Regions from separate parts of the Rhizobium sp. FG113 genome, predicted to be linked through region 2. Evidence: predicted binding sites of a transcription regulator. Region 2 holds the regulator's gene; the other holds the start of a gene.
The links. Region 2 encodes HrcA, which represses chaperone genes, less so after heat shock. Its sites were predicted from a motif close to GTTAGCACTCNCNNNNNGNGAGTGCTAAC; they were not measured.

Region 1: a site for HrcA is predicted at 7,066-7,094, ahead of groES (co-chaperone GroES). Genes of this name have one in related genera too.

The regions. Positions count from the first base shown of each region.
Region 1 is NZ_JBMDKV010000012.1:29,978-43,837, reverse strand. Features, by position in the region: gene ACODTZ_RS23490 (RES family NAD+ phosphorylase) at 1-113, shown strand, start outside; gene mctP (monocarboxylate uptake permease MctP) at 167-1,642, opposite strand; gene ACODTZ_RS23480 (DUF3311 domain-containing protein) at 1,632-1,829, opposite strand; partial or broken gene ACODTZ_RS23475 (EamA family transporter) at 2,403-2,567, shown strand; gene ACODTZ_RS23470 (DMT family transporter) at 2,630-3,304, shown strand; gene ACODTZ_RS23465 (bifunctional riboflavin kinase/FAD synthetase) at 3,309-4,295, opposite strand; gene ACODTZ_RS23460 (TIGR01459 family HAD-type hydrolase) at 4,348-5,196, opposite strand; gene chrA (chromate efflux transporter) at 5,315-6,730, opposite strand; gene groES (co-chaperone GroES) at 7,152-7,448, shown strand; gene groL (chaperonin GroEL) at 7,507-9,147, shown strand; gene ACODTZ_RS23440 (hypothetical protein) at 9,825-10,271, shown strand; gene ACODTZ_RS23435 (glutathione binding-like protein) at 10,355-11,065, opposite strand; gene ACODTZ_RS23430 (DoxX family protein) at 11,287-11,733, shown strand; gene hisG (ATP phosphoribosyltransferase) at 11,821-12,516, opposite strand; gene ACODTZ_RS23420 (ATP phosphoribosyltransferase regulatory subunit) at 12,516-13,634, opposite strand; gene hisS (histidine--tRNA ligase) at 13,857-13,860, opposite strand, start outside.
Region 2 is NZ_JBMDKV010000002.1:378,808-396,134, forward strand. Features, by position in the region: gene ubiE (bifunctional demethylmenaquinone methyltransferase/2-methoxy-6-polyprenyl-1,4-benzoquinol methylase UbiE) at 1-575, opposite strand, end outside; gene mutM (bifunctional DNA-formamidopyrimidine glycosylase/DNA-(apurinic or apyrimidinic site) lyase) at 725-1,630, shown strand; gene ACODTZ_RS09010 (enoyl-CoA hydratase) at 1,679-2,452, shown strand; gene rpsT (30S ribosomal protein S20) at 2,644-2,922, shown strand; gene dnaA (chromosomal replication initiator protein DnaA) at 3,775-5,325, shown strand; gene ACODTZ_RS09025 (saccharopine dehydrogenase family protein) at 5,459-6,541, shown strand; gene fhuF (siderophore-iron reductase FhuF) at 6,594-7,358, opposite strand; gene gcvA (transcriptional regulator GcvA) at 7,485-8,369, opposite strand; gene ACODTZ_RS09040 (DMT family transporter) at 8,583-9,500, shown strand; gene ACODTZ_RS09045 (hypothetical protein) at 9,632-10,084, shown strand; gene hemW (radical SAM family heme chaperone HemW) at 10,114-11,316, opposite strand; gene rdgB (RdgB/HAM1 family non-canonical purine NTP pyrophosphatase) at 11,327-11,971, opposite strand; gene ACODTZ_RS09060 (VOC family protein) at 11,982-12,386, opposite strand; gene rph (ribonuclease PH) at 12,577-13,293, opposite strand; gene hrcA (heat-inducible transcriptional repressor HrcA) at 13,477-14,565, shown strand; gene ACODTZ_RS09075 (GFA family protein) at 14,568-15,002, opposite strand; gene grpE (nucleotide exchange factor GrpE) at 15,222-15,842, shown strand; gene ACODTZ_RS09085 (nucleoside hydrolase) at 15,886-16,830, opposite strand; gene ACODTZ_RS09090 (Hsp20 family protein) at 17,119-17,327, shown strand, end outside.

The DNA of each region.
Region 1 (13,860 bases), on a different contig from region 2:
TCATGCCCGAGGCACGCAACCTGCTGATCAATCCATCGCATTCCAGAGCCGGCGAAATCGTGATCGAAGACGTGAAACGCTATCCTTTCGACAGCCGGCTGCTTCGTTCCTGATGTCACGGTGAAAGGGCCACGGCTCTTCCCGCAGCCCTCCCCCCACAACACGCTCACGCCCGCGCCACAGCCTTGCCCGGCACCACGGCGTTCACCACCACCGCGACGATGATGTTCACCGCCAGCGCCAGTAGCCCGATGTAGATGGTGAACGAGGTCTCGCCCATCGTCACCGGCTGCAGTGGTTTCAACCCGTTGATCCAGACCAGCAGCGTGCCGCCGAAGAAGCCGACGAACCAGCCGGCGAGGAGGCCGGGGGCGCGGAACCAGTTGGTGTAGAGGCCGAAGACCAGGGCCGGCAGCGTCTGCAGGATCCAGATGCCGCCGAGGAGCTGCAGGTCGAGGGCGAACTGGGTTGGGAGGAAGATGATGACCAGAAGCGCGCCGACCTTGACGACCAGCGAGGTCATCTTCGCGACCTTCGCTTCGCCTGCATCCGTCACCTCAGGGTTTACATAGGCCTTCCAGAAGTTGCGGGTGAAGAGATTGGCGGCGCCGATACTCATCACCGCCGCCGGCACCAGAGCGCCGATGGCGATGGCCGCGAAGGCGAAGCCGGCGAACCAGCTGGGGAAGAGCGTCTGAAACAGCGCCGGCACGACATCGTTGGCGCTGTCGAGCTTGAGGCCGGCGGCGTGGCCCATGTAGCCGAGCAGCGCCAAGAGGCCGAGCAGCAGCGTGTAGGCCGGCAGCAGCACCGCGTTCTTGCGGATGGTGTTGCCGCTGTTGGAGGCGAAGATGCCGGTCAGCGTGTGCGGATACATGAAGGCCGCGAGTGCCGAGCCGAGCGCCAGCGTTGCATAGGCCACATACTGGTTGGAGCCGAGCAGCAGGCTGCCGGAGCCCTTGGCCTGGAAGGCGGCGTCGGCGGAAGCGAAGACATTGGCGTAACCGCCGAGCTTCGAGGGGATCAGCGCCACTGCGGCGATCACCACGATATAGATCATGATGTCCTTGACGAAGGCGATCAGCGCCGGCGCCCTGAGGCCCGCCGAATAGGTGTAGAGCGCCAGCACGATGAAAGCGATGGCGAGCGGTACCTCGCCATGCAGGCCAAGCGCCTTCAGCGCCGCCGTCATGCCGACGAGTTGCAGGGCGATATAGGGCATGGTGGCGATGACGCCTGTTGCCGCGACCGCAAGCTCCAGCCCACGCGAGCCATACTGGCCATGGACGACGTCGCCGGCCGTGACATAGCCGAAGTCCCGCGCCCGCTTCCAGAGCACCGGCATGACCATGAAGACGAAGGGGTAGACGACAATCGTATAGGGCAGCGCGAAGAAGCCATAGGCGCCGACGGTATAGACGAGCGCCGGAACGGCGATGACGGTGTAGGCGGTGTAGAAATCGCCACCAACCAGGAACCAGGTGATCCAGGTGCCGAAGGAGCGGCCGCCGAGGCCCCATTCGTCGATATGCGCCATGGTTTCGGGCCGGCGCCAGCGCGAGGCGACGAAGCCCATGACGGTGACGAGGACAAAGAAGAAAATAAAGACGCTGAGCGCCGTGACGTTGAGATCAGTCGTCATTACGCATGCTCCGGTAGGCGATCCAGGTCAGGAAGGCGGTGATCGGCACCCAGAGGAGCTGATACCAATAGAAGAAGGGGAAGCCGAAAAGAACCGGATCGTGAAAATTGTAGAAGGGGACCCAGAGCAGCCCGATATAGGGAATGATGAGCAACCAGCAGGCCGCCGTTCCAAATCTTTTGTCCATGGGGAGAGTGCCTTTCGCGGATCGGGCGCGGCTTATCCGCGTCTTATCAAATAGATGACATTTGCCAGCCGCGCGGCGCGACAAGCATCCCCGCCGCGAAAAAGACACAGTTCGTGAGCGACCGATAGCGAGTTAGGCGCGGAGGTTCCCTCGCCACGCCGCTTTCCTCGGCTACCTTCACATTCAATTCAAACATTGCTAATATACTATAAGTTGATTTCAATCTGACGTTACATGGTTCCAGGCAGTGGCTCGTGGCGAAATCGCCGCGCGCGAAGGGCTGCCTGTTTTCAGCGAGAGGGGCGCGGATGAAACATGTGATCGATAGCGACCGGCGCTATCCCAACAATACCAATTAGCAGATCAAAATAACGGACAGGGTGTTTGAGGGGCGACGCTTGCGGGCGGCGGCGACGGCCGTCGGCCGCAAGCGCTCGATACCCTTATGGCATCCTCGGCTCGATCTCTTTTCGGGAGGGCATGTCGATGGATGATTTTCCATATCATGCGGCGCGCGGCGACATCTTGCCCGGTTTGCGGGCGGCGCATCGCCTGGTCGTGGTCTGAACCGCCATGTCGAAGCGGAGCGCCTATGTCTCGCTGATCCTCGCCGCCGCCTTCTGGGGCTTCGGCAATATCGCGCAAAAGACGGTGCTGACGCATATGGGCCCGCTGTCGGCCACCATGCTGCGCTGCCTGATCGCGGCGCTGGTGATGCTGCCGCTGGCGGTCCTCGAGCGTAACGGGCGCGCAGCACGGGATGGACGCGAAGCATCCTTCGTGTTGCGCTCACTTTCACCGTGGCGATCGCGATCCAGCAGACGGCTTATGTCAACGCCACGGTCGTCAATGCAAGCTTCCTCGTCAACACAGCAACCGTACTCACGCCCGTCGTGGCATGGGTTTCTTTCGGCGAGACGACGCGACGGCTGGGTATCTTCGCCGCCTGCCTGACGCTTGCCGGCATCGGGCTGATGGCCGACGGCATCGGCGGCTTCGCGGCGCTGAACACGGGCGATGTCGCCTGCCTGGTCTCCGCCGTCTTTTATGCGTTCTGGATGGTGCTGCTCGGGCGCCACGCGCGGCGTCATGGCGGGCCGTTCACCTCGGCCTTCGTGCAATTCGCGATCGCCGCGCTGCTCTTGATGCCGGTGGCGCCGGTGCTGGAGCCGCTGACGGGCGAGATGATGTGGCGGGCGGCACCGGAACTGGCGATGCTCGGCATTCTCTCCACCGCGGCCGCGTTTGGGCTGCAGACTTATGCACAGCGCCATGTGCCGGCATCGAAGGCGGCAGTGCTCGTCTCCGGCGAGAGCATATTCGGCGCGATCGGCGCCTGCCTTGTCTTGCTGGAGCGGCCGCCTGTGATGGCCTGCGTCGGGGCGGCGCTGATCTTTCTCTCGATCGTCATCGTGACGATCGAGCCGGAGGATCCGGTGGCGGCATTGCTTCAACGCAATGCGGAAGAGGAATGAAGCCCTAGACGAGACCGCAGAGCTTGCGGTCGAGCTCGCTGATCGGCTGCATACCTGATAGCACCGCCCTCGCCTCTTCCTTGTCGCGGTTCATCTGCTCGACCAGCGGTTCGAGGCCGTCGAACTTCAGTTCCGGGCGCAGGTAGGAGAAGAAGGAGACGGAACAGATCTGGCCATAGAGGTCGCCGGAAAAATCGAAGACGAAGGTCTCGAGCAGCGGCGCGCCATTGTCGGTGACTGTCGGGCGGCGGCCGTAGCTCGCCACCGCGTCGTGCATCGACCCATCCTCGAAGCGGAAGCGGACGGCGTAGATGCCGGGCTTCAGCTCGACCTCGGCTGGAAGGCGCATGTTGGCTGTCGGGAAGCCCAGCTGGCGGCCGAGCTTTTCGCCGCCGATCACCTCGGATTCGACCGTGTAGTGATAGCCGAGCAGGCCGGCAACCTCGCTGACCTCGCCTTCCTTCAACAGCGCGCGGATGCGGCTGGAAGAGACCACGTCGGCGTTCTCGTCGCGGAAGGTGTCGATCAGGGTGACACCGAAGCCGTATTTATTGCCGGCGTCCATGAGGAAGGCCGGACCACCCTCGCGGCCGCGACCGAAATGGAAATCGACGCCGGTCACCACCTCGGATGCGCCCAGCCAATCCTTGAGGATCGAATGGATGAAATCGTCAGCCGAGCGCTGCGAGAATTCACGGTCGAACGGATATTCGATGACCGCGCCGAAGCCCATGGCTTCGAGAATGCGGGCGCGCAGCGGCGCAGGCGTGATGCGGAAAACCGGCTCCTGCGGGCGGAACACGGTGCGCGGATGCGGCTCGAAGGTCAGCACCAGCGCGGGAACGCCACGATCCCGCGCGATCTCCAGCGCCCTTTCCAGAACCGACTGATGGCCGCGATGAACGCCGTCGAAATTGCCGATGGCGATCACGCCGCCGCTGAGGTGATCCGGCAAGGGTTCTCGGGTTTCATTGCGATGGAAGACGGTCATCGGGCAGACTTTACTGATGCTTCGGGCTTACACAAGGTGGTCACAGGGCGGCTCAGGCCAGGCGCGGCATCCACCACCTGGGCGTTGCCTTCTCGCGTTCGAGATAGGCGGTGAGGATCGCCTCGTCGGTCTCGCCGTTCAGCGTGTATTCGGCCGCGTGGATGCCGCCGCTGATATAGAGAAGATCGAGACCGTAATCGAGAGCGCCGCGCACATCCGTCGGCATGCCGTCGCCGATCGCCAGAATGCGGTCCATCTTGAGATCGACGCGCATTTCGCGGGCGACCGAGAGCACGGCGTCATAGATCGGCTTGTGCGGCTTGCCGGCAATGCGGGTCTTGCCGCCGAGCTGATCGTAATAGGCAGCCATGGCGCCGGCGCAGGGGATCATCTTGTGGCCGCGCTCGACGATCAGATCGGGGTTGGCGCAGATCATCGGCACGTCGCGGGCCTGGAAGGCCTTGAGCATGTCGGTGTAATCCTCGGGCGTTTCGGTCTCATCGTCGAAGAAGCCGGTGCAGACGACGCAATCGGCTTCCTCTTCGGAAACGCGGGTGACGCCGATGCCTTCGATGATGGCGATGTCGCGATCCGGACCAAGCAGGAAGACCTTCTTCGGGCCTTCGGCGATCAGGCCACGGGTGACGTCGCCGGAGGTGACGATGCGGTCATAGGCTTCGTCCTGGAAGCCGATGTTGCGGAGCTGATCGACGACGAGCGGCGCGATGCGCGGCGAATTGGTGATCAGGACGACCGTAAGACCGGCTTCGCGCGCGGCCTGCAGGGCTGCGGCGGCCTTCGGAAAGGGCGAGACGCCGTTGTGCAAAACGCCCCACACATCGCAGAACACCGCATCATAGTGGCTGGTGATCTCTGCGAAATTCTCGATGCGCTGCGCCATTTCAAAGTCCCGGTTTTCATTCGATGAGGGCTGACATCGCAAAGCCCCGCCGCGATGGCAAGAAATTTTGCAATGCGGAACGATGAAATTCTTGCGACCCGGTGCGCTCCGGCGGCCTTCAGAGCAGCAGTTCGGCGCCCTTGATGGCGAGACCGGCAACAGCGCAAAGCCCCAGCACCTTGACCATGCCCATCTTCACGTAGAACAGCAGGACAGACGCGATCACGAAGATCGCCAGCGCCGCGATATCGATCGTGGCCCATTGGGGCCAGGCGAGGCTGACGATGGGAAGGCCAGCACCACGCGACAGAAGTGCGATCCGGCCGACCTCGGCGAAGAGCACATGCAGGCCGAACCAGAGCGACAGATTGAGGATGACGCCGACGACGGCCGCTGTGATGGCCGACAGCGCCGCCGACAGACCGGCATTGTCGCGCAGCTTCTCGACGAAGGGTGCGCCGGCGAAGATCCAGACGAAGCTGGGTACGAAAGTGGCCCAGGCGACCAGCGTGGCGCCGAGCGCGCCGCCCATCAGCGGCGCCATGAAAAGCGGGTTGCGGTAGCCCGCGAGGAAGCCGACGAAACAGAGGACGAGAACCAGCGGGCCGGGTGTGGTTTCGGCCAGCGCTAGGCCATCCAGCATCTCGCCCGGCTGCAGCCAGGCATAATGACCGACGGCGACCTGCGCGACATAGGTGAGCACCGCATAGGCGCCGCCGAAGGTGATCACCGCCATCTTGGAGAAGAAGATGAAGAGCGCGCCGAAGACATTGGTCTCGCCGCTGAGCGCCTCGGCGATGAGATCGGAGGGCGCATGCAGATTGCGTACGAGGAGCAGCGGCGCCTGCCAAATCAGGATCCAGAAGACGAGAACCAGCAACGGTCGGGCGATGGCGTGGGTCGTAAACGTGGGCAGGCGGCGGGGCGATTGCGCTTTGGCTTCTTGCGTCGGCGCGTGGCGATTGGCATAGCGGTGCAGCGCAAAGCCGGTGAGGCCGGCCAGGATGACGACGATGGGGAACGGCGCGTTCAGCATGAACAGCGCCAGGAAAGAGGCGCCGGCGATGTAATAATGCGCGCTGGTCTTTAAGGCGCGGCGGGCAAGGCGCAGCAGCGCTTCGACGACAACAGCAAGCACGGCCGCCTTGAGGCCGAAGAACAGGGCTGGAAGCCAGGCGGTCTCCTGGAAGACGGCGTAGAGGGCGGAGAGCCCCAGCATGACCACGAAGCCCGGCAGGATGAAAAGCAGGCCGGCGAGGATGCCGCCGCGCACGCCGTGCATCAGCCAGCCGATATAGGTGGCAAGCTGCTGCGCCTCGGGTCCGGGAAGCAGCATGCAGTAGTTCAGCGCATGCAGGAAGCGATCCTCGGAGATCCAGCGCTTTTCGTCGACGATGGTCCGGTGCATCAGGGCGATCTGGCCGGCAGGGCCGCCGAAGCTCAGACAGCCGATCCTGGCCCAGACGCGGACGGCCTCGCCAAACGGCACCGATGCCACGCTGTCATCCGCCATCACCGCTTCGTCCACGCTCATATATATCCACCCCTTTGCCGACCTCTGCCGGCTGCCCCTGTCGCTCGATACCACCCGCATCGGGGCTGGACAATCCCGGCCCGGCGGCGTGGCTGAGACGGCGCTTCCTGTTGGCATTTCGCAAATTCCGGACACGGGTTTATGACAAAGCTCGGCGCCGGGGGATGCGGCTCTGTCCCTGCCCTTTCCGGCATTAACCATCGAAGCGTTTTCCCGTGCTCGAAAGGCGCGCGGCAGGTTCACAACTTTGCCATCAAACGGCTATAGACATGGGGCGTCGGAAAATTACGACAGCTTCCCTTGACTCCCCAGATGGCCGCTCCTAAATGCAGGTCGCTAGCACTCACCAGAGGAGAGTGCTAACACCCATCCGTGTGGGCCATACCGGCCTGCGAGTGTCATTTGATCGAGGGATTAGACAATGGCAAGCACCAACTTCCGCCCCCTTCACGATCGCGTCGTTGTTCGCCGCGTTGAGTCCGAAGAAAAGACCAAGGGCGGCATCATCATTCCTGACACCGCCAAGGAAAAGCCGCAGGAAGGCGAGATCGTCGCCGTCGGCACCGGCGCTCGTGACGAGTCCGGCAAGGTCGTCGCTCTCGACGTCAAGGCTGGCGACCGCGTTCTGTTCGGCAAGTGGTCCGGCACCGAAGTCAAGATCAACGGCGAAGACCTTCTGATCATGAAGGAAGCCGACATCATGGGCATCATCGGCTAATCAGCCGGTTTCCCACTTCATCCCAATTCGCTGACACCCCTTTTCAGGAGTTCTCAAAATGGCAGCTAAAGAAGTAAAGTTCGGCCGCTCTGCGCGCGAAAAGATGCTGCGCGGCGTCGACATCCTCGCTGACGCAGTGCAGGTAACCCTCGGCCCGAAGGGTCGTAACGTCGTTATCGACAAGTCCTTCGGCGCTCCGCGCATCACCAAGGACGGTGTATCGGTCGCCAAGGAAATCGAACTCGAAGACAAGTTCGAAAACATGGGCGCCCAGATGGTCCGCGAAGTTGCTTCGAAGACCAACGACATCGCCGGCGACGGCACCACGACGGCTACCGTTCTGGCCCGCGCTATCGTTCGCGAAGGCGCCAAGGCAGTTGCTGCCGGCATGAACCCGATGGACCTGAAGCGCGGTATCGACCTCGCTGTTGCAGAAGTCGTCAAGGACCTGCAGGCCAAGGCCAAGAAGATCTCCACCTCGGCTGAAGTTGCCCAGGTCGGCACGATCTCCGCAAACGGCGACAAGCAGGTCGGTGACGACATTGCTGAAGCCATGCAGAAGGTCGGCAACGAAGGTGTCATCACCGTCGAAGAAGCCAAGACCGCTGAAACCGAACTCGAAGTCGTCGAAGGCATGCAGTTCGACCGCGGCTACCTGTCGCCTTACTTCGTCACCAACCCGGAAAAGATGGTCGCCGACCTCGACGACGCTTACATTCTCCTCCACGAGAAGAAGCTCTCGAACCTGCAGGCGATGCTCCCGGTTCTCGAAGCCGTCGTTCAGACCGGCAAGCCGCTCCTCATCATCGCTGAAGACGTCGAAGGCGAAGCTCTTGCTACGCTCGTCGTCAACAAGCTGCGCGGTGGCCTGAAGATCGCTGCCGTCAAGGCTCCTGGCTTCGGCGACCGCCGCAAGGCCATGCTGGAAGACATCGCCATCCTCACGGGCGGCACCGTCATCTCCGAAGACCTCGGCATCAAGCTCGAATCCGTAACGCTCGACATGCTCGGCCGTTCGAAGAAGGTTTCGATCTCCAAGGAAAACACGACGATCGTCGACGGCGCTGGCGCCAAGTCCGACATCGAAGGCCGCGTTGCTCAGATCAAGGCTCAGATCGAAGAAACCTCTTCCGATTATGACCGCGAAAAGCTGCAGGAACGTCTTGCCAAGCTCGCTGGCGGCGTTGCCGTCATCCGCGTTGGCGGCTCCACGGAAATCGAAGTCAAGGAGCGCAAGGACCGCATCGACGACGCTCTGAACGCAACGCGCGCTGCTGTTCAGGAAGGTATCGTACCTGGTGGTGGCGTTGCTCTCCTCCGTTCGGCTTCCAAGATCACCGCAAAGGGTGCAAACGACGACCAGGAAGCTGGCGTCAACATCATCCGTCGCGCTCTGCAGTCGCTGGTTCGCCAGATCTCCGAGAACGCCGGTGACGAAGCATCGATCGTTGTTGGCAAGATCCTCGAGAAGAACGAAGACAACTACGGCTACAACGCCCAGACGTCTGAATATGGCGACATGATCGCCATGGGCATCGTCGACCCGGTCAAGGTTGTTCGCACGGCTCTGCAGAACGCAGCTTCGGTTGCTTCGCTGCTGATCACCACCGAAGCCATGATCGCCGAGCTGCCGAAGAAGGACGCTCCTGCCGGCATGCCTGGCGGCATGGGCGGAATGGGCGGCATGGACATGATGTAAGACCGGAAGGTCTTGCATCTGAGCCATCAGGTTCAGTTACGGAAGGGCGGCCCTCGGGTCGCCCTTTTCGTTTTGTGATTCGTACTCACATTTGAACACAACATTTTTCAACCACGTGATGAAACGTATAATCATACAAATGGTGAGCCGTTGAGCTTGGCGAGGCTTTCGTGAAGCTTGCTCGACGGGCGATTTTTACCGAGGGGTCAAATTCCCGTAACAATCGAGTTTTCGATCCAATGGTTGTCGTCAGCAGCTTGAAAAGCCCGCAAGTCCATCAATTCTGCATTATTTAGCAGTGTTTTCATCAACCTTTCCGCTATTTCTGATCGTTAACCGTTGAGCGTCAGCGTACGCCAGCGTGTGAAAAGCCATTGCCGTTTCTGCAAAAAAACTTATAGATTCGCGCTGTGTTCGGCGTTTCGTTCAGGCGCTCTTGCCGCCGCATCGCCGACACCGCTCAGAATTGCATTGACGCATGGACAGAGTTACTTATCCTGAATTAAATTAGAAGTTGCATATTTTGGAAAGGCTGGGCAGAGTGGGCTCACTTTACGGAGCGACCGCTCGGAACGCTATTTTCCAGCCACCGAGCATGATGCCCGGCGTCGACTGAATCTGTGATGTTTGCCGGGTGTGCAGCATGGGAGAACGCTGCGCCCAAACTGGGGAACAATGTGTTTAAGATAACAAAAACCACCGCAGCGGCACCGCTCTTGCGCGGATCGCTGGAACTCAACGACAACAATCCCGACATGCTCGCTCAGCTCTCGATATCGGAAAGCTGGGTCGGCGACTTTTCCAGCGGCGTGATCCGCCTTCAGGAACGCAGCGCCCGGCTTCATGGCCTGAGCGTACCCGAATGCGGCCTGCTCAGCCTGATGCGCTGTTACGATCCCAAGGATCGCGGCCGTATCGTCCAGATTTTCGAACAGGCCGCGGCGCTATCCTCGTCCTTCTGTTTTTCGACCACGATCATCATGCCAAACGGCTACCGCCAGCCGCTTTTCTGCATGGGTGAATCGAACGGCTACGAAGAGGAAGGCAATGGCAGCATGATCGGCATGTTCATCTTCCCGCGCATCGAAGCCGACACGAACAAGGCCGCCATTCGCCGCCAGTAAAATCTACCTGCTGTCACGGAAAAGCCGGCCCAGTGGGCCGGCTTTTGACGTTCTGGGCACTGCGTTTGCGCCGAGGGCTTGGCTCAGGCCGGACGCGCCGGGATGTTCAGGCCCTTTTCGCTGGCCGGGCGCGCGATGCAGCGCTTCAGCCAGTCCATGACCGCCGGGAACTTGTCGTATTCCAAAAGCTCCCTGCCGCCATAAAAGACGTCGGCGCCGCGCACCCATGGGAACGTGGTGATATCGGCGATGGTGTAGGTGTCGCCCATGATCCACTGGCGGCCCTGCAGGCGCTCTTCCAGCACGCCGAGCAGGCGCTTGGATTCATCTCGGTAGCGCTCCACCGGATAGGAGTTGTTGGCGACCTTGTCGGCGGCGAACTTGTGGAAGTGGCCGAGCTGGCCGAACATCGGCCCGATGCCGCCCATCTGGAAGAACACCCACTGGAGCGTCTCGTAGCGGCCGGCGCTATCCTGGGGCATGAGCTTGCCGGTCTTTTCCGCGAGATAGACGAGGATCGCTCCGGACTCGAACAGGCCGATCGGCTTTCCATCAGGGCCATTGGGATCGATGATCGCCGGAATGCGGCCATTCGGATTGAGCGACATGAACTCCGGAGATTTCTGGTCGTTGGTGCCGAAAGAGATCAGATGCGGCTCGTAGGGCAGAGCCAGCTCCTCAAGCGCGATCGATACCTTCACGCCGTTCGGCGTCGGCAGCGAATAGAGCTGGATGATATCGGGGTTGCTTGCCGGCCAGCGTTTGGTGATCGGGAATGCGGAAAGGTCTGCCATCTGAATTCTCCATGCGGGATAAGGCGGCCGACCATAGAAGAGCCCCGAGGGACATGGCAAGCGGTGATCGTGCGCGATCAATCGTTCACCATTACTGAACAAACTGTCCGCTCCCGTCTATCTTTCCATGACGGCCAAAAAAGAGGAGAAACAGTGCATACGAGATCGACAACCGTGCCGGGGGCACACCGGTCTCAGCTCATTCAACCGGAGACAGTTCCATGTCGAATACCCAGAACATTGTCATTCTCGTCGCCCGCATCCTCCTGTCCTTCATCTTCATCTATTCCGGCTTCGGCAAGCTGACCGACCCGGCTGGTACCGCCGGCATGATCACCGGCGCCGGCCTGCCTGCCGCGACCGCCCTTGCCTATCTCGCCGGCCTGTTCGAACTCGTCACCGGTCTTGCCGTTCTCGTCGGCTTCCAGACGAAGATCGTTGGCTGGGCACTGGCCGCATTCTGCATCTTCACCGGCGCTGTCTTCCACTCCGGCACCGTTGCCGTTCCCGGCTGGCCGGATGCCGCTCTCGGCTGGATCAACGCTCTCAACGGCATCATGCTGATGAAGAACTTCACGCTGGCTGGCGCCTACATCCTGCTCGCCACCTTCGGCCCGGGCCTCTACTCGATCGATGCCCGCCGTGGCGCCCTGCCGGTCGCCGCTTAATCGGCACCTCATTCTCCCAAGCATAAAAAAGCCCGCCGCCAGTTCATCTGGCGGCGGGCTTTTTCGTAATTGATACGACGATAGATATCAGAGCGCGGCGCGGACGGCTTCGATCAGGCGCGCAACGGAAGGCTCGTCGGCGTGGCTCTGCTTGCGGGCGCGCACGAGGCAAGCCTCTGAGCGCAGGATCACGCCATCCGACAGGATCTTCAGGTGGTTGGCGCGCAGCGTCGAGCCGGTCGAGGTGATATCGACGATGATATCGGCAGAGCCCGATGCCGGTGCTCCCTCGGTCGCGCCCAGGCTCTCGACGATGCGATAGAGCTGGATGCCGTGCTGGCGCGAGAAGAACTGCTGCGTCAGTCGCCAGTATTTGGTGGCGATCGTCAGGCGGCGACCGTGGCGGGCGCGGAAATCGGTGGCGACGTCGCCGAGATCGGCCATGCTGTCGACATCGAGCCAGATCTCCGGCACGGCGACGATGACATCGGCGTGGCCGAAGCCGAGACGGGCGCAGAATTCGACGCGCTTGTCGGCTTCCGCCAAGCCTTCGCGGATCAGATCTTCACCGGTAACGCCGAAATCGACGGTGCCGTTGCCGAGCTCCTTGGAGATCTCGGAAGCCGAAAGGAAAGCGACCTCGACATCATCCCAGCCTTCGACACGGCCGCGATAGGAACGATCGTTGCCGACAGCGGTGATCTTCATTCCGGCCTTCTCGAAGATGGCCGATGCGTCGTCCTTCATCCGGCCCTTGGAGGGCAGCGCGATGGTGATGGTCATCAGGCGGCCCTTTCCGTTTCGATGCGATCCAGCCACAGCGAGAAGCCGACAGCCGGTATGCGTTCCTTGGCGCCGAGCAGCGTCATCAGCTTGTCGAAGCGACCACCACCGGCGAGAACGGCAGCCGAGCCCTCGACGCCGATCTCGAAGACGAGGCCGGTGTAATAATCCAGCGGGCGGCCGAAGGCGGCGCGGTAATCGATCAACGAGAGATCGACGCCGGCATTGGCGAGTGCGGCGACGCGGCCATCGAAGCGCGACAGGGCGTTGCCGAGCTTGAGGCCGGCGGCATCGGCGAAGCCGGAGAGCGCTGCTGAGGCATTGATCAGCGGCACGTTGAGCGACAGGAACTCCTTCAGCACAAGGAAGGCTGCGTCATCGAGCCGGGTTTCCGACAGGATCAGCTTCTCCTTCAGCCGGCGAGCAATATCCTGCGGCGAGCGGCTGGCATTGGTGGAATAGCCCGTCGCCTGCATGGTGGCGTCGATGTGGGCGACCAGCGCCTCTTCATCGTCGGCTCCGAGAAGACGCGCGACATCGTCGCTGAGACCGGTGACGAATTGCGGGCTGACGAGGCTAGCGAGCAGGGCTTCGAGATGGGTGGTGTCGCCAAAGGCATGGATCAGCCGCTTCTGCCAGCCGAGCGGCAGGCCGAGCGCCTGGACGACGGCTTCGAAGACGGCCTGATCGCCGAGCGTGACGGCCAGTTTCTTGCCCGGCAGCAGCCGCGACAGCACGCCGGCCGCGTCACCAATGGCGCGGGCGTCGGCGCTCGGGATGTTGATATCGCCGAGATCCTCGATGCCCGCCTGATAGAACTCATTGCCGCCTTCGCGGCGCTGGCGGAAAACTTCGCCGAGATAGGCGTAGCGCTTCGGCGTGCCCATGGCGCTTTCGATATGGCGCAGGCAGACGGGAATGGTGAATTCCGGACGCAGACACAGGCTAGCGCCTGTTTCGCTCTCGGTCATGAAGATGCGGCGGCGAAGATCCTCGCCGGCGATATCGAGAAAGGGTTCGGCCGGTTGGATGACCGGGGTGTCGACGCGCTCGGTGCTGCGGGCGGCGAATTCGGCGAGCAGGTCTTCGGAGAAGGCTGGGAGGTTGATCAGGGGCATGGGGTTGGTGTCTCCGGGGAATACCCCCCTCTGCCCTGCCGGGCTACCGGGGCAGAGCCGCGTGTCTCTGCCCGCGCTTCGCGCCCCCCACAAGGGGGGAGATCGACTCGTGGCAGCCTTTCGGCCAAACAATGAGAGTGGAGCGAGCGGGTGCGCCCAGCCAATCTCCCCCCTTGTGGGGGAGATGTCCGGCAGGACAGAGGGGGGTGCTGGCGCCGCCCCTCAA
Region 2 (17,327 bases):
CTTTCGTAGACGCGGTCGAGCAAAGGCATGTCGACTTCGGAGAATTCGAGCACCAGCAGCCTGCCGCCGCGCTTCAGCACGCGGTAGGCTTCGCTGAGTGCCACGTCGATGCGCGGCACGTTGCGGATGCCGAAGGCGATCGTATAGGCGTCGAAGCTATTCGGTTCGAAGGGCAGTTCCTCGGCATTCGCCTCGACGAAGGTCAGATTGTCGGAGAGCTTCTTCTTGGCGGCGCGCTCGGCGCCGACTGCCAGCATCGATCCGTTGATGTCGAGCACGGTGGAGTGCGCCATCCGGTTCGAGGCCTCGATGATGCGAAACGCGATGTCGCCGGTGCCGCCGGCCACGTCGAGCGTCTTGTAGCCGGGTTCCTTGCGCGGGTTCAGCGCCGCGATCATCGCGTCCTTCCAGACGCGGTGCATGCCAGCGGACATGACGTCGTTCATGATGTCGTAGCGCTTGGCGACCTTATGGAAGACTTCGTTGACGAGGCCCTGCTTTTCGCCGCCTGAAACTTCGCGGAAGCCGTATGATGTTTCCATGCCGCCGTCGGCGGAGGTGCGGCTGTCTGACATCGAATACTCCAATCTCTTAAATCAACGCGGCGACCATAGCGAAATCAGGCAGGCGACGCTATCTGTGGGCAACGGTCCGGTCCGCGACACCATGGCGCTATAGCGCACATCGCGGGCGGTTGAAACATGTTCGATATAGATGGGTTAAGATGCCGGAATTGCCAGAAGTCGAAACCGTCAAACGCGGCCTCGCGCCCACCATGGAGGGCGCGCGCATCGTCAAATTGGAGCTTAGGCGAGGGGACCTGCGCTTCCCGTTTCCCGAGGCCTTCGGCGAAAAGGCGTCCGGCCGCACCATCGTCTCGCTCGGCCGCCGCGCCAAATATCTGCTGATCGATCTCGACAGCGGCGCCACCATCATCGCCCATCTCGGCATGTCCGGCTCCTTCCGCATCGAGGCCGGCCCGATCGCCGATACCCCCATCTCCGAAACGCCGGGCGAATTCCATCACCCGCGCTCGAAGGATGAAAAGCACGATCACGTGATCTTCCATCTGGAGGGGCCGTCGGGTCAAAGCCGCGTCATCTATAATGACCCGCGCCGCTTCGGTTTCATGGATATGGCCGATCGCACCGCGCTCGACATCAATCCCTTTCTCTATGGCCTCGGCCCGGAGCCGACGGGCAATGCACTGAGCGCCGCCTATCTGGCCGAGCGCTTCAAGGGCAAGGCGCAGCCGCTGAAGAGCGCACTGCTCGACCAGAAGAACATTGCCGGCCTCGGCAATATATATGTGTGCGAGGCGCTATGGCGCTCGCACCTGAAGCCGACGCGCGCTTCGTCCACGCTGGTCACGCCGACCGGCAAGCCCACCAAGCAGCTCGACCTGCTGGTCTCCTCGATCCGCGACGTCATCGCCGATGCGATCAAGGCTGGCGGCTCGTCGCTGCGTGATCATATCCAGACGGATGGCTCGCTCGGCTATTTCCAGCACTCCTTCTCCGTCTATGATCGCGAAGGGCAGCCTTGCCGTACGCCCGATTGCGGCGGTACCATCGCCCGCATCGTTCAGGCCGGGCGCTCGACCTTCTATTGCCCCACCTGTCAGAAGTAACTGGCTGTCAGAAATAAGCCTGGGCATTGGCCCGACCGGGAGGAACGCATGTCTTATGAAACGCTGATCGTCGAAACCCGTGGCGCTGTGGGCCTCATCACGCTGAACCGCCCGCAGGCGCTCAACGCCTTGAACTCGACGGTGCTCAAGGAACTGCTGCAGGCTTACGCCGCATTCGAGAATGACGACGCCATCGGTGCCATCGTCCTGACCGGCTCCGAGCGTGCCTTTGCCGCCGGCGCCGATATCAAGGAAATGCAGTCGCTCGATTTCGCCGATGTCTACGCCCGCAATTTCCTCGGCGGCTGGGACGATGTCGCCAAGGTGCGCAAACCTGTCATCGCCGCCGTCAGCGGCTTCGCGCTCGGCGGCGGCTGCGAGCTCGCCATGATCTGCGACTTCATCATCGCGTCGGAGACCGCCAAGTTCGGCCAACCGGAAATCACGCTTGGCGTCATCCCCGGCATGGGCGGCTCCCAGCGCCTGACGCGCGCCGTCGGCAAGGCCAAGGCGATGGACATGGTGCTCACAGGCCGCATGATGGATGCGGCGGAAGCAGAACGGGCCGGACTCGTATCGCGTGTAGTGGCGCCCGAGCGTCTGCTCGATGAAGCGCTCGAAGCGGCCGCCAAGATCGCGTCGCTGTCGCGCCCCTCGGTGCTGATGGCCAAAGAGGCCGTCAATCGCGCTCTGGAGACCACGCTGGAGGAAGGTCTTCGCTTCGAGCGCCGCCTGTTCCACAGTCTCTTTGCGACGGAAGATCAGAAGGAAGGGATGACAGCCTTCATCGAAAAGCGTAAACCCGCCTTCAAGAACCGCTGACCCCTGAAGAGAAAAGGCGACGGTTCCTTGAAAATGCGCGTTGACGCCGGTCGGCTTTAGGGTTATATGCCCGCCCAAGGTTCGGGAAGCCAGTCCGGTTTTCCGATAATACTCCCGCATTGCTGTGTAGGAAGTGGCTGCAAGGCCCGCGGCGGTAGCGGAATTTGTTCGAATTCTTGAGAGAGGCATCCATGGCCAATACAACTTCGGCGAAAAAAGCGACCCGCAAGATCGCCCGCCGTACCGACGTCAACAAGGCTCGTCGCTCGCGCGTTCGCACGTTCGTTCGTCAGGTCGAAGAAGCACTCGCAGCTGGCGATGCTGCCAAGGCCAAGGAAGCTTTCCAGGCCGCGCAGCCGGAACTGGCCCGCGCAGCAAGCAAGGGCGTCCTGCACGCCAACACGGCATCCCGCAAGGTCTCGCGCCTCGCAGCTCGTGTGAAGGCTCTGTCGGTCGGCGCGACCGCTTAAGCTTCCGTTAATAAAGACAGCTATATGATTAGCCCGGCAACTTTGTCGGGCTTTTTCGATTCCGCCAATTGCCCGAACTATGGTTAATTTGGCGACGATTTCGTGTCTGGCAAATGACACAAAAAAATGAGTAATTACAAAGGCTTGTGTCAGGTTGTTCCTGAACGAAGAGACTCAGACCTTCCCTTGCGGCGTCTAAAACGAGTCAAGAAGCTTTTTTCTTTTTTTCTTTTTATGCGTGTCAAAATTGCCGGTTTCCGGAATCTCCTTGATTCAAAGGCGATTCTTTTTTTGCGCTAATGCAGCGCCCTAAATCTGCCGCAGGAGTCAACCGGCTACGCTTAATTTTGCGGAAATATGCCCGTTGATCTCGACCCCCGATCCTGCCTAAATGCCTCCCAACAAGGGGCTCGGACATCACCTGTTTTAAGGCTTGGTCTGAAACTGCCACGTCGGCAGGACGATGCTTTAGTGTCTTTTGTTGCGGAAGTTTCGACCTCCGGATTTTCACGCACTGATGCAGATTGGACTGCGGCTGTGGCTGCCGCGGAACGGGATCATCTGTGCGCCATTTTTGAGGGCTGCACGCAGCGCGTGCGATCTCGGGAAATGGAAAAAGCATACGCAGGCAGGCGGTGTTCGTTGGACGAGGAGCGGGCACCTAGGAGACAAGAAGCAATAAGACCGCATGAAGCGGTTGGCTTCGCCTCCAACAGTCGCCTCTCGTTAAGAGGCACGCGTTTGAGTGAACCGGCCGACGGCAGAGCATGAGGGTGATGCTGTCTGGTCATAAGCGGGGAAATGATCGGGCGACCAGGATTAGGTCGGCCGATGGAACTATAAGGCGGCAAGATGCACATGAATTCGATGGCGGCGAGTGCTTTGGACAACTCGGACAAGGTATCTCAGACGTTAGGCTCTATTTGCCCAGACGCGGCGGGGGAAAAGGGAGACATGAAGAATGATGGCATACTTTTTGAACGAGCAAGTGCACGCCTGAAGGCGCAGGTCGGTCCGGATGTCTACGCAAGCTGGTTTGCACGACTGAAGCTCCATTCCGTCTCCAAGAGTGTCGTACGGCTGACGGTCCCAACAACTTTTCTGAAGTCCTGGATCAACAATCGCTACCTCGACCTGATCACCGGCATCTTCCAGGCGGAAGACGCTGAGATCCTGAAGGTCGAAATCCTGGTTCGCACGGCAGCGCGCGCAACCAGCAAGCCGGAAGAAACGGCGACCCAGGAGCCGGTATCGTCCGTCGCGCCGATCCGTCGCCCGGCCGCTCAGCAGGCCGGCCAGATCGTGCAGCAGGCTGTTTCGGCGGCCTCTGCCGCGCGTCCGGCCACATCGGGCCAGCCGCTCTTCGGCTCGCCGCTCGATAACCGCTTCACCTTCGACACCTTCGTCGAAGGCAGCTCCAATCGCGTCGCTCTGGCGGCCGCAAAGACCATTGCCGAAGCCGGTCAGGGCGCAGTGCGCTTCAACCCGCTCTTCGTTCATTCCACCGTCGGTCTCGGCAAGACCCATCTGCTGCAGGCAATCGCCAATGCAGCCGTACAGAACCCGCGCCAGCTGCGCGTCGTCTACCTGACGGCCGAATACTTCATGTGGCGTTTCGCGACCGCGATCCGCGACAATGATGCGCTGACGCTGAAGGACTCGCTTCGCAACATCGACCTTCTGATCATCGACGACATGCAGTTCCTGCAGGGCAAGATGATCCAGCACGAGTTCTGCCATCTCTTGAACATGCTGCTCGACAGCGCCAAGCAGGTCGTCGTCGCAGCCGACCGTGCACCCTGGGAGCTGGAATCGCTCGACCCGCGCGTTCGTTCGCGTCTGCAGGGCGGCGTGGCGATCGAGCTTGACGGCCCGGATTACGAGATGCGTCTCGAAATCCTCCAGCGCCGTCTTGATGTCGCCCGCACCGAGGATCCGTCGCTGGAAATGTCGACCGAGCTGCTCAACCACGTTGCCCGCAGCATCACCGCCAGCGGCCGCGAACTGGAAGGCGCCTTCAACCAGCTGCTCTTCCGTCGCTCCTTCGAGCCAAACCTGACGGTCGAGCGCGTGGACGAGCTTCTCGCCCACCTGGTCGGCTCCGGCGAGCCGCGCCGCGTGCGTATCGAGGACATCCAGCGCATCGTCGCCCGTCACTACAATGTGTCGCGCCAGGAGCTGGTCTCGAACCGTCGTACGCGCGTCATCGTCAAGCCGCGCCAGATCGCCATGTATCTGGCCAAGACCCTGACCCCGCGCTCCTTCCCGGAGATCGGCCGTCGCTTCGGCGGACGTGACCACACGACGGTTCTGCACGCTGTGCGCAAGATCGAGGAGCTGATTTCAGGTGACAGCAAGCTGTCGCACGAGATCGAGCTGCTGAAGCGCCTGATCAACGAGTAGTCGCGATCATAGCATCGAAATTAAGCGGCCGGGAGCGATCCCGGCCGTTTCCTTTTATGCGCTGTTTATTTTATACAGCCCTTTCAAGCATACGCGCGGCGGGAGGAAAACGCCGCGCCTTGGGAGGATATAAATGAGCTTTACGAAAATCGCCGTACTCGGTCTTGGCAAGGTCGGGCGGCTGGCCGCCACGCTTTTGCATGAGGGCGGCTTCGAGGTCACGGGTGTGGATGCGCAGCTGCCTGTCGGCGAGGTGCCGTTCAAGTGCCATAGCGGCGATATCTCCGATCCCGCCGTCATCGGTGAATTGCTGTCGGGCGTCGATGCGGTGCTGTCGTGCCTGCCCTATCACCTGAACATCGGGCTGGCGCGCGCCGCCCATGCCGCCGGCATCCATTATTTCGATCTGACGGAAGATGTGCCCACCACCAACTTCATCATTGAGCTTTCAAAGACCGCGCGTGGCCTGATGGCGCCGCAATGCGGTCTTGCTCCGGGCTTCGTCGGCATCGTCGGCTCGAGCCTTGCCGATGGCTTCGACCGCTGCCGGTCGATCCGCATGCGCGTCGGCGCCCTGCCGCAAAATCCGACGGGTCTCCTGGGCTATGCCTTCAACTGGTCGCCGGAGGGCGTCGTCAACGAGTATCTCAACGATTGCGAAGTGATCGAAGGCGGCGTGCGCAAGCTGGTGTCGCCGATGGAGTGGCTGGAGACCATCTACGTCGAGGGCGTGAAGCTCGAGGCGTTCACGACCTCGGGCGGCCTCGGCACAATGTGCGACACGCTCTTGGGCAAGGTCGAGAACCTCGACTACAAGACCATGCGCTATCCGGGCCACATGGACCTGATGAACTTCTTCTTCCACGAGCTTCTGATGCGCGACAAGCGCAAGCTCGCCGGCGAAATCCTGACGGAAGCCAAGCCGCCCGTCGATGACGATGTCGTCTATGTGCATGTGGCCGCCGAAGGCACCGAGCGCGGCAGCCTGCGCCGGAAGGAATTCGTGCGCGCCTATTACCCGATCGAGATATCAGGCGCCCGCCGCACGGCGATTGCCTGGACAACCTCGGCATCCGTCGTCGCCGTCATCGAAATGGTTCGCGACGGCCTGCTGCCCGCAACCGGCTTCCTGCACCAGGAGCACATTCCGCTCGACATGTTCCTGAAGACCCCGACCGGCAGCCTCTTTAAGACGGGTGCGTCCCGCAGAGCCTGAGCGGCCGGCATCTCAACACATCGCCGCTCTCGGGGCGGCGGTGTGGACACCGCTATTGCGGATTGCGCTGGCTGGGCAGTGCGCAGCGATTGCCGCAGCTGGCAACCCCTGGAAGCATGTAGCGCAGGCAGCAGAGCTTGCGCCGCTGGATCATCTGCCCGTCTTCCTCGACCTGTCTGACGCTGCCGCACAAGGGGTTCGGCCCGCCATCCGGCAGGCACCCGCGCACGAAGAGCGGCAGGTCGGGAGCGGAACACCCGCCGCCCTCGCTATCGGTCAGCCGCAGCGTATAGTCGATGTAGACGGCGGCGTTGTTCCACAGGAGCTTTGCCGAGAGGCCGCAGCGCTTCAATCGCTCGACGGCCATGTTGAGATGGCCGGACATCAACGGCCCGACCACGGAAAATTCGTCGCCGCTCGTCTCTTCGCCAATCATGCCGCGATGGGAAACGCCGAAGGCGCGGGGCAGCCCGTCCTCGGTGAGCGCGATCGTCATCTCATCGAAGGTCACCGGCAGCACCTGGCCGGCCAGGCGGCGGGCGAGCAGATAGGGAATGCTGATCCCGGCGAAGTAATAGAGCGACCACATGGAGACGACGGCGCGGCGATCGGTACCTTTGGTGACCTCGGTGTACCGGTGGATCGCCCGCTCGAAACCGCCATCCTCGAAGAATGTTGCGAGCGCGACGCCACCGGCCAGCTCATCCGCCAGCATCATCTTCTCGCGGCACCAGGCGTGATCGCCGGAAAAAGCGTGCGACAAGCCGATAGGCTGCGGGAGCCCGGGCGCCGTCCGCGCGATCTGTTGAACTGCCATGACTGAGGTTCGGCCTTGCCCGTATGCGTCTTAATCCTGACTATGATAATCAGCAAATACGTGGCAGGAAAGTGTTTTATGAGTGCGGGTGTCCACTTTTTCGGCGATTGCTGAAGTAAGCGCGGATTACCGCTGCGCTTCCGACAGCAACCAGCGGCGGAAGGCGGCCGCTGCCGGCCGTTCCAGCGCCTGGCCGGGATAGACGAGATGGAAGGCGAGCCGGCTGGCGACGCCGACGGGGAAGGGGGCGATGAGCTGGCCTTCTTCGAGCTCTGCCGTGACGAAGGAGCGCCGCATCAGCGCGAAGCCGAGCCCCGCCTTCATCGCCTCGTAAGCGCCGTTGCCGTGCATGAAAACAGGGCCTCGGGCGGCATCGACATTGCTCGCGCCCGCCGCCTCCAGCCATAGCTGCCAGTCGTGGCGGTAGACGTCGTGGATCAGCTGGAACCGCGCAAGCGCATCCGGCGATGGATCCGGGCCGAGCTCATCGGCGAGCTTTGGCGTGCAGACCGGCACCAGCTCGTCATCCACCAGCCGTTCGCTGACGAGCCCGTCATAGCCCCCGAGCCCGTGACGGATGGCGAGGTCTATGCCATCGCGCTGGAAATCCATCACCCTGTGCGAGGCGCTGATGCGCACGTCGATCTCCGGGTTCAGCGCTTCGAAGCGCGAAAGCCGCGGCACCAGCCAGTAGGTCGCAAAGCCCGCGGTGCATGTCACGTTCAGCACCGTGCCGCGGTTTCGCGCCGTGATCGCTGCCGTTGCCTCGCGCACCAGCCGAAATGCCGCCCGCAACGTCGTGAAATAGTCGGCACCCTCTGGTGTTAGCGCCAGCGCCCGCGCCTTGCGCTCGAATAGGCGCACGCCGAGCGAAGCCTCGAGATCGCGGATCTGCAGGCTGACGGCGCCCGGCGTCACATTGAGTTCCCGCGCCGCAAGCGTCATGCTCAAATGCCGCGCGGCGGCCTCGAAGGCGCGCAGCGCCGAAAGCGATGGAAGAAAATCACTCATGCTTTAGCTCAGCTCAATCATGAAACGAAAAAGACTCGTTTGTCGCATGGCTCTGACCGCCATAGTATATGCATCAAGGCGATCATTCCAAGCCAGAGCTTGATCGTAACGGATAAGAATAACTCGACAAACGATAACAGGCCGCGCAGGAATCGGGTGGCGCAGGCTAGCGCCGAGCGCTAAGCCAGCCATGCCGCAAAAGGGAGAGAAGCGATGCAGCAGAGACAGATGGGCCTTGCCGAATGGGGAATGTTGCTGGTGCTGTCGCTTCTCTGGGGCGGCTCCTTCCTCTTCAATGGCATCCTGGTGAAAACCCTGCCGCCGTTTACCATCGTCACCGGCCGCGTGCTGATCGCAGCCGTCGCGCTGAACCTGATCGTGCGCGCCACCGGCCACGCCATGCCGCGTGATGGCAAGTCCTGGGCGGCCTTCTTCGTGATGGGCCTGATCAACAACATGATCCCCTTCTGCCTCATCGTCTGGGGGCAGACCCATATTGCGAGCGGCCTCGCCTCGATCCTCAACGCCACCACGCCGCTCTTCGGCGTCGTCGTCGCGCATCTGTTGACGGCGGATGAGAAGATGACCGGCAACCGCCTGCTCGGCGTCATCGTCGGCTTTGCCGGCGTCGCCTACATGATCGGCTTCGATGCGCTGCGCGATCTGGGAACCAACGTGCTGGCGCAGCTCGCCGTTCTCGGCGCCGCACTCTCCTATTCCTTCGCCGGTATCTACGGCCGCCGCTTCCGCCAGATGGGAATGGCGCCGCTTCTCCCCGCCGCCGGCCAGGTCACCGCCTCCAGCGTGCTGATGCTCCCCATCGCCCTCATCGTCGACCACCCCTGGACGCTCGCCGCCCCCTCCATGGAGACCTGGATGGCGCTCTTTGGTCTGGCGCTGCTGTCGACGGCGGTCGCCTACGTCCTCTTCTTCCGCATCCTCGCCACGGCGGGAGCCACCAACCTGATGCTCGTCACCTTCCTCATCCCCGTCAGCGCCATCCTTTTGGGCGCCGCCATCCTCGGCGAGCAGCTACAGGCCAAGCATCTGATCGGCATGGCGATGATCGCGATCGGCCTCGCGGCGATCGATGGGCGGTTGTTTGCGCGGGTGCGGAGGAGGGTGGTGTGAGTGGCCAACGGTTTGACTGAAGGGGCAGGGTATCGCGTTGCCTATCGACGAGGCAGGTGAACTGAGGTTACGTAGATACCTTATCGTGATGCGTCGGCTCGGACATCCGGGCTTCGGTGAGGTGCCAAAGAATGTCTTACTTGAATGTGTACGGGCAGATCTTCGATCCTAGTGAGTGGTTCACCGCAGCTCGGCAACGCGGTGGATCTCCCGATTGGCCGCAACTATTCGAGTTGTTGTATCATCAGGGCGATATCAACAATGCGTCCTTTGCAGCAGTGCCCTACATTACACGCATCGTGATAGAGGAGGGAGGCAGCTGGGAACCTTATGCCCTTGTCGCGTCGATCGAAGAGGCGCGTCAGCTAGGGAAAGGTCCAACGATCCCCCAGGAGTTGGAAGCTGATTATCACGAAGCCATCAAATCTCTGGTTCACGAGTCGTTGAAGGCCTTTGACGATACGTCTGATCGGCTCCTCATCAAGAGCTTTATTGCCATGCTTTCGCTTGCGAAAGGTCAAACCGCAACAGCGACTTTTGCTTTGCTTGACGAGGAAGAACAAGCAGAACTGCTAGCTGGCTGAGTGAGGCTTGCAGACGCTCGTTTCGCAAATCAACAAGCCAGATCAGCCACCACCGAATCCAAGATCAGCATCCCCGACGGCGTGCAGCGGATGCGCGAGTTGCCGATGCGCTCGATAAACCCGTGTTCCAGTAAAAATTCTTCGCGCTTCGGATCCGGATCGCGCCCCGAGAGCTGCTGCCAGCGGGCGAGATCGACGCCTTCGGTGAGGCGGAGCCCCATCAGCAGCAGTTCGTCGGCCTGTTCGTCATAGCCGAGCTGTTCCTGGTCGAGCACACCGTGGCCGTCGCGTTCCACGAGCTCCAGCCAGGCTTCCGGCTTGCGCTCGGTGGCGGTGGCGAGCTTGATGGGCCCGCGCGTCAGCCGTCCATGCGCGCCGGGGCCGATGCCGGCATAGTCGCCGTAGCGCCAGTAGGTGAGATTGTGGCGGCTCTCCGCACCCGGGCGGGCGTGGTTGGAAACCTCGTAGGCGGGCATGCCCTCGGCGGCGGTGATTGCCTGTGTCGCCTCGTAGAGCAGCGCCGACTGGTCGTCGTCGGGCACCACTAGCTTGCCCATCTTGTGCAGCCCGAAGAACGGCGTGCCCTCTTCGATCGTCAGCTGGTAGAGCGACAGGTGGTCGACGGCGTAAGAGATCGCCTCGCGCAGCTCCCGCTCCCATTCCTCCACCGTCTGCTTGGGACGGGCATAGATCAGGTCGAAGGACATGCGCGGAAAAATATCGCGCGCCAGCTTGATCGCCTTCAGCGCATCCTCGACATCGTGCAGACGCCCGAGAAATTTCAGGTCGCGGTCGTTCAGCGCCTGCACGCCGAGCGACACACGGTTGACGCCGGCGGCACGGTAGCCGCGAAAGCGCTCGGCCTCGACGCTGGAGGGGTTGGCCTCCATGGTGATCTCGATGCCATCGGGCATGTGCCATTCCCTCGCGATGCCGTCGAGAATGGCCGAGACCGTGGATGGGTTCATCAGCGAGGGCGTGCCGCCGCCGAGAAACACGCTGGTCACCGTCTTCGGGCCGCTCAGCTGCCGCATCGCCGCCATTTCCTTCAGGAAGGCGGCGGTGAAGCGCTCCTGGTCCACAGGCTGGTGGCGCACATGGCTGTTGAAGTCGCAATAGGGGCACTTGGCGGCACAGAACGGCCAATGCACGTAGACGCCGAAGCCGGGTTCGCCGGTATCGGGCAAAAGAGATGCATAGCGCGTCAGGTTGGGCTGTTCCAAAGTGTCCACGATTCGGGTCTTATGCGTCCAGGCAGGTTTCGACGAAGATCTTGAAGGCGCGGGCGCGGTGCGAGAGGGCGGCAGCGTCGCCGGGCTTCCAGCCGTGCTTTTCTTCCGCGCTCATCTCGCCGAATGTGGTGTCGTAGCCCTCGGGTTGGAAGACCGGATCGTAGCCGAAGCCTTCCGTGCCGCGCGGCGGCCAGGCGACGAAGCCTTCGACTTCGCCACGGAACATCTCGGTGTGCCCATCCGGCCACGCCAGGCAGAGAACGCTGACGAAGCGCGCGGTGCGCTGCTCCGGCGTCGTGGCGCCCTTTTCCTGAAGAGCGGTTTCGACCTTCTGCATCGCCATGGCGAAATCACGCGTACCATCGGCCGTTTCCGCCCAGTTGGCGGTGTAGACACCAGGCGCGCCATCCAGCGCGTCGATCACAAGGCCGCTGTCGTCGGAGAGCGACGGCAGGCCGGAAGCCTTGGCGGAAGCCAGCGCCTTGATCGCGGCGTTTTCCTCGAAGGTCGTGCCGGTCTCATCCGGTTCGGCGAATTTCAGTTCGGCCGCCGATTTCGCCGAAAAACCGAAAGGACCGATCAGGTCGGCGATCTCGCGTATCTTGCCGGCATTGTGGCTGGCAACGACGATGGTGCGGGTATCGAGCTTGCGCATGAGCGGTCCTTCAAAGATTCCAAAGTTTGGGTTCGGCGCATTCCAGGCTGTTGCCGTCAGGATCGCGGAAATAGATCGATCGCGCCTCGTTCGGCCAGCAGAAATCGCTTTCGATGGAAACGCCCGCTTTGTTGAGCTTTTCCGCGATCAAGTCAATCGCTTCCGCACGCATCCGGAAACAGGCATGCCCCGCGCCCGTCGTGCCATGCGGCGGAACCGGCAGCGCGTCGGAAGAGGGCGGCTTGATCGTTTCGTGACGGTTGAAGATCAGAAGAATGCCCGGGCCGCAGCGGAAGAAGACATGCCGGTTCTCATGACGCAGAACTTTCTCGAGGCCGAGAACATCGCGATAGAAGCGTTCGGCGGCATCGAGGTCGTCGACATAAAGCGCGGTTTCAAGAATGCCGTCGATCATGCTGTCATTCTCCGGGAGATGCCTTCGCGTGCTGGCTTAAGACCCTCTCTGGCCTGCCGGCCATCTCCCCCACAAGGGGGGGAGAACCGCTGGGCGTGCCCGCTTGCCTAAATTGGGCGTCGAGGGCTAGGCCGGGTTAAGCCCTCCCCCTTGTGGGGAGGGTTGGGGAGGGGTCTTTATTCAGCTCCCCTCAGGCAATCGCCGCCTTCTGCATCTCCACCAGCTCGGCAATGCCGTTCTTGGCAAGCGCCATCAGCGCGCCGAACTCTTCCTCGCTGAACGGCGTGCCCTCGGCCGTGCCCTGGATCTCGACGATCCCGCCGGCGCCCGTCATCACGAAGTTCGCATCGGTCTCGGCCGACGAGTCCTCGAGGTAGTCGAGGTCGATGACAGGCTGGCTGGCGAACACGCCGCAGGAGATCGCGGCGACGTGGTCCTTCAGGACCCGCTCGACCTTGATCATGTTGCGGCTTTCCATCCACTTCAGGCAGTCGTAGAGCGCGATCCATGCGCCGGTGATCGATGCCGTGCGGGTGCCGCCATCGGCCTGGATCACGTCGCAGTCGAGCGTGATCTGGCGTTCGCCGAGTTCCTTGAGGTCGACCACGGCGCGCAGCGAGCGGCCGATCAGGCGCTGGATTTCCTGGGTGCGACCACCCTGCTTGCCGGCGGCTGCTTCGCGCTTCATGCGGTCGCCGGTGGCGCGCGGCAGCATGCCGTATTCGGCTGTGACCCAGCCCTTGCCGGTGTTGCGCAGCCACGGCGGCGTCTTTTCTTCAAGGCTCGCCGTGCAGAGCACATGCGTGTCGCCGAATTTCACCAGACAGGAGCCTTCAGCGTGCTTGGAAAAGTTGCGCTCGAAGGTGACCTTGCGCATCTGGTCGGTTTTTCTGCCTGATGGCCGCATCCTAATTCTCCTCGGTGCACGGGACCGGGAACGCGGGCGCGATCCCAGGCTTCATCCTATGTGCGGGTCTGTTGTTGACCGCTTCTACGATTGGCGGCGCGCATTTGCAAATTCCCTTTTGCGCGCACGGGGAGATTGGCTATATTTTGCGGCATCATTATCAGCATGGGTGCGCAAGGCTTAATGGAATTCAGGTCGTCGACGATTTCGGACGCCGTTGCCGCGCTGGACGAACGCTCCAAGGAAATCTTCCGTCGCATCGTCGAGGGCTATCTGGAGACGGGCGAGCCGCTGGGCTCGCGCAATCTTTCGCGCATCCTGCCCATGTCGCTGTCGCCGGCCTCGGTGCGCAACGTCATGAGCGATCTGGAAGAGCTCGGCCTCGTCTATTCCCCGCATGTCAGCGCCGGCCGCCTGCCAACCCAGGTGGGCCTGCGCTTCTTCGTCGATGCCTTCATGCAGGTCGGTGATCTCTCCGCCGAGGACCGCGCCAATATCGACCGGCAGGTGCGGGCGGAAAGCCGCGATGGCCCGATGGAAGCGATGATGAACGAGGCAAGCCGCATGCTGTCGGGCATGTCGCGCGGTGCCGGTCTGGTCATCACCTCCAAGAGCGATCCCGTGCTCAAGCACGTCGAGTTCATCCGCCTGGAGCCCACCAAGGCGCTGGCCGTTCTCGTCGGCGATCACGACCAGGTCGAAAACCGCATCATCGAGCTGCCCGCCGGCGTCACCTCCTCGCAGCTCACCGAAGCCGCGAATTTCCTCAACGCCCACATGACCGGCCAGACGCTGCCCGAACTGCGCAGCCAGCTCGGCCGCTTGAAGGCCGATGTGCGCCACGAGCTCGACGCGCTGTCGCAGGATCTGGTGGAACGCGGCATCGCGGTCTGGTCCGGCAGCGCGGATGAAGGCAAGCCGGCTCAGCTCATCATCCGCGGCCGCGCCAATCTCCTGGAGGGGCTGGGCAATCCGGATGATCTCGATCGCCTGCGCATGCTGTTTGACGATCTGGAAAAGAAGGACAGTCTGCTGGAGCTGCTGAACCTGGCCGAAAGCGGCCCTGGGGTGCGCATCTTCATCGGCTCGGAAAACAAGCTCTTCTCGCTCTCCGGCTCCTCGCTGATTGTCGCACCCTATCGCGACGAGGACGACCGCATCGTCGGCGCCGTCGGCGTCATCGGCCCGACGCGGCTCAACTATTCGCGCATCGTGCCGATGGTCGATTACACCGCCCAGCTCATGGCAAGGCTCTCGCGCCCGTCCAAATAGCGCTATTCCGGCAACTGCACGCCGGAGCCGCCCATTTCCGCAGGCATGTCCTTGAACTTCGGCAACCCGTCCTTCACGTGAAGGATCGTGTCCTCGTAGTTCACATGCATGGTCGGCTTGTAATCGAGATCGGGGATAACGGGCGCATAGACGTCGGTCACGCCCCAGAGCGGATGCTCGCTATAGAGATGCCCGCCGCAGGTGTCGCAGAATTTGCGCACGCTGTAATCGGTCTTCTGGAAGCTCTCCACATGTTCGCCACCCTTGGTGACGCGAACCGCCTGCGGCTGCCACAGCGTGAAGGTGTTGATCGGCCCGGCCGACCAGTGCTGGCAGGAGCGACAATGGCAATAGCCCATCGCGACAGGCGTGCCGGTCACGGTCAGTTCCACGGCACCGCAAAAGCATTTCCCGACATAGACGTTTTCGTCGGCCATCTCAGCACCTCCCAGGTTGAGAGATGAGTGTCGCACCGTATTAGGTTTTGCGAAAGTAAGAATGACATGTGGCTGCCGCCTCGTTGTCGCTTTCATAAGCGGTGGCCACGGGCCGAACATGCCTGTGTTTGCGACCTTCTTCGTCACGCAGACTTGATTTTTGATGTTCAAAGTTCGATATCGGGCTCATCCAAAAGCCACCAATGACCGGAGAACGTCATGACTGACGAGACGACGAAGAACGGACCTGACGCAGCCGCGGAAGAAGCCGCAGCCGACGCCGCCGCAAACGTCGAGAACGAGACCGCAGCCGAGCCCGATCCGATCGAGCTCCTGAAGGCTGAGAATGCCGAGCTGCGCGACCGCTATCTGCGCCTCGCCGCCGACATGGACAATCTGCGTCGCCGCACCGAGCGCGAAGTCAAGGACGCCAAGTCCTACTCCGCAGCCGGCTTCGCCCGCGACATGCTGGCTGTCTCCGACAACCTGCGCCGCGCGCTCGACGCCATCCCGGAAGAGGCCCGCGCTGGCGCCGATGCCGGCCTGACGACGCTGATCGAAGGTGTCGAGATGACCGAGCGCTCGATGCTGTCGACGCTGGAGCGCCACGGCGTGCGCAAGCTGGAGCCGGTCGGCCAGAAGTTCGACCCGAACTTCCACCAGGCAATGTTCGAAGTGCCGAACCCCGACGTGCCCAACAACACCGTCGTCCAGGTCGTCCAGGCCGGCTATTCCATCGGCGAACGCGTCCTGCGCCCCGCCATGGTCGGCGTCGCCAAGGGCGGCCCGAAGATCGTCGAAGCCGAAACCAACTCGGTCTTCGACCAGAAGGATGCCTGATCCGATCGGGCCCGCCTAAGCGCGCCTGATCTCATCAAGACAGTCAGATGCGGGCGAAGCGTTCGATCAGGAGATCGAAGAAGCCGTCCGCGTCGACATCGCGCATCACGGTCGCGTTGCGCTTGCGGTCGGTCACGTGCCACCAGTCGACCACGGTCATGCCGACGGTCAGCTCCGACTTCACCTCGATTTCGACATTGCAGACCCGTCCCTTGAACAGCTCCGGCTTCAGCAGATAGGCAACGACCGTCGGGTCGTGCAGCGGGCCGCCGTCCGAGCCGTATTTCTCGATATCGAAGCGCTCGAAGAACTCCAGCATCTCCACCATCGCGATCGCCGGCCGCGTACCGATCTCGGCCATGCGCTTGACGCGCGATTTCAGCGTCAAGAGCTTGTGCGTCACGTCGAGCGGCATCATCACGATCGGCACGCCGGAGCGGAACACGATGTCGGCGGCCTCAGGATCGACGTAGATGTTGAATTCGGCCGCAGGCGTGATGTTGCCGCCCTCGGAATAGCCGCCGCCCATCATGACGAGCTCGCGCACGCGGCCGATGATATCTGGCGCCTTCTGGAAGGCGAGGCCGATATTGGTCAGCGGTCCGAGCGTGCAGAGCGTCACCGTGCCTTCAGGCTCGCTGCGCAGCGTCTCGATGATGAAGTCGACGGCGTGGCCGGCCTGCAAAGGCATGGTCGGCTCGTCGAGCTCGGGGCCGTCAAGGCCGGTCTTGCCGTGCACATGCTCGGCGGTCACGAGCGGTCGGGCGATCGGCTTGTCGGCGCCGGCGAAAACCTTCGTGTCGGTCTTGCCGCAGAGCTCGCAGACGATGCGCGCATTGCGGCTGGTGTAGGAGAGCGGCACGTTGCCGGCGACGGTGGTGATGCCGAGCAGTTCCAGTTCCTCAGGGCTGCCGAAGGCCAGCATGATCGCGGCCGCATCGTCCTGACCTGGGTCGGTGTCGATAATGATCTTTCTCGGGTTTGCCATTCCGTTCGTCCCATCCTCCCGATGCCTTTATCGACGCACATATCGATGCATGCACCATCTGTTTATCTTCCCGGCGCAAATCGGCACAGCCGGCGCGGGGCAGGATTTGATGCGAGGCGCAGCGAGCTTTGTCAAGGCGGTGCAATCGCGTGCTGGGATGGGCGCACGTCTTGCTTCGCTGTCTTCCGCCCTGTCTTGCGAATGACAGCATTCGTTCCCATATTAGCAACATCCGGATGCTGTCTTCAGGTCCGGAAGGGTCGCTTGCATCAAGGACTTGGAACGCTGATGAGCCGTATGACGCCTTTCGCCAGCCCGCTGTTGCTGGGTTTCGACGCCATGGAAAAGACGCTGGAGCGGATTTCCAAGGCGAGTGACGGATATCCCCCTTATAATATCGAGCGCCTCGCCGCCGACCGCATCACTGATGATCCGGAGCGCCTGCGCATCACGCTCGCGGTCGCCGGCTTCAGCGAGGAAGAGCTCGACATCTCCGT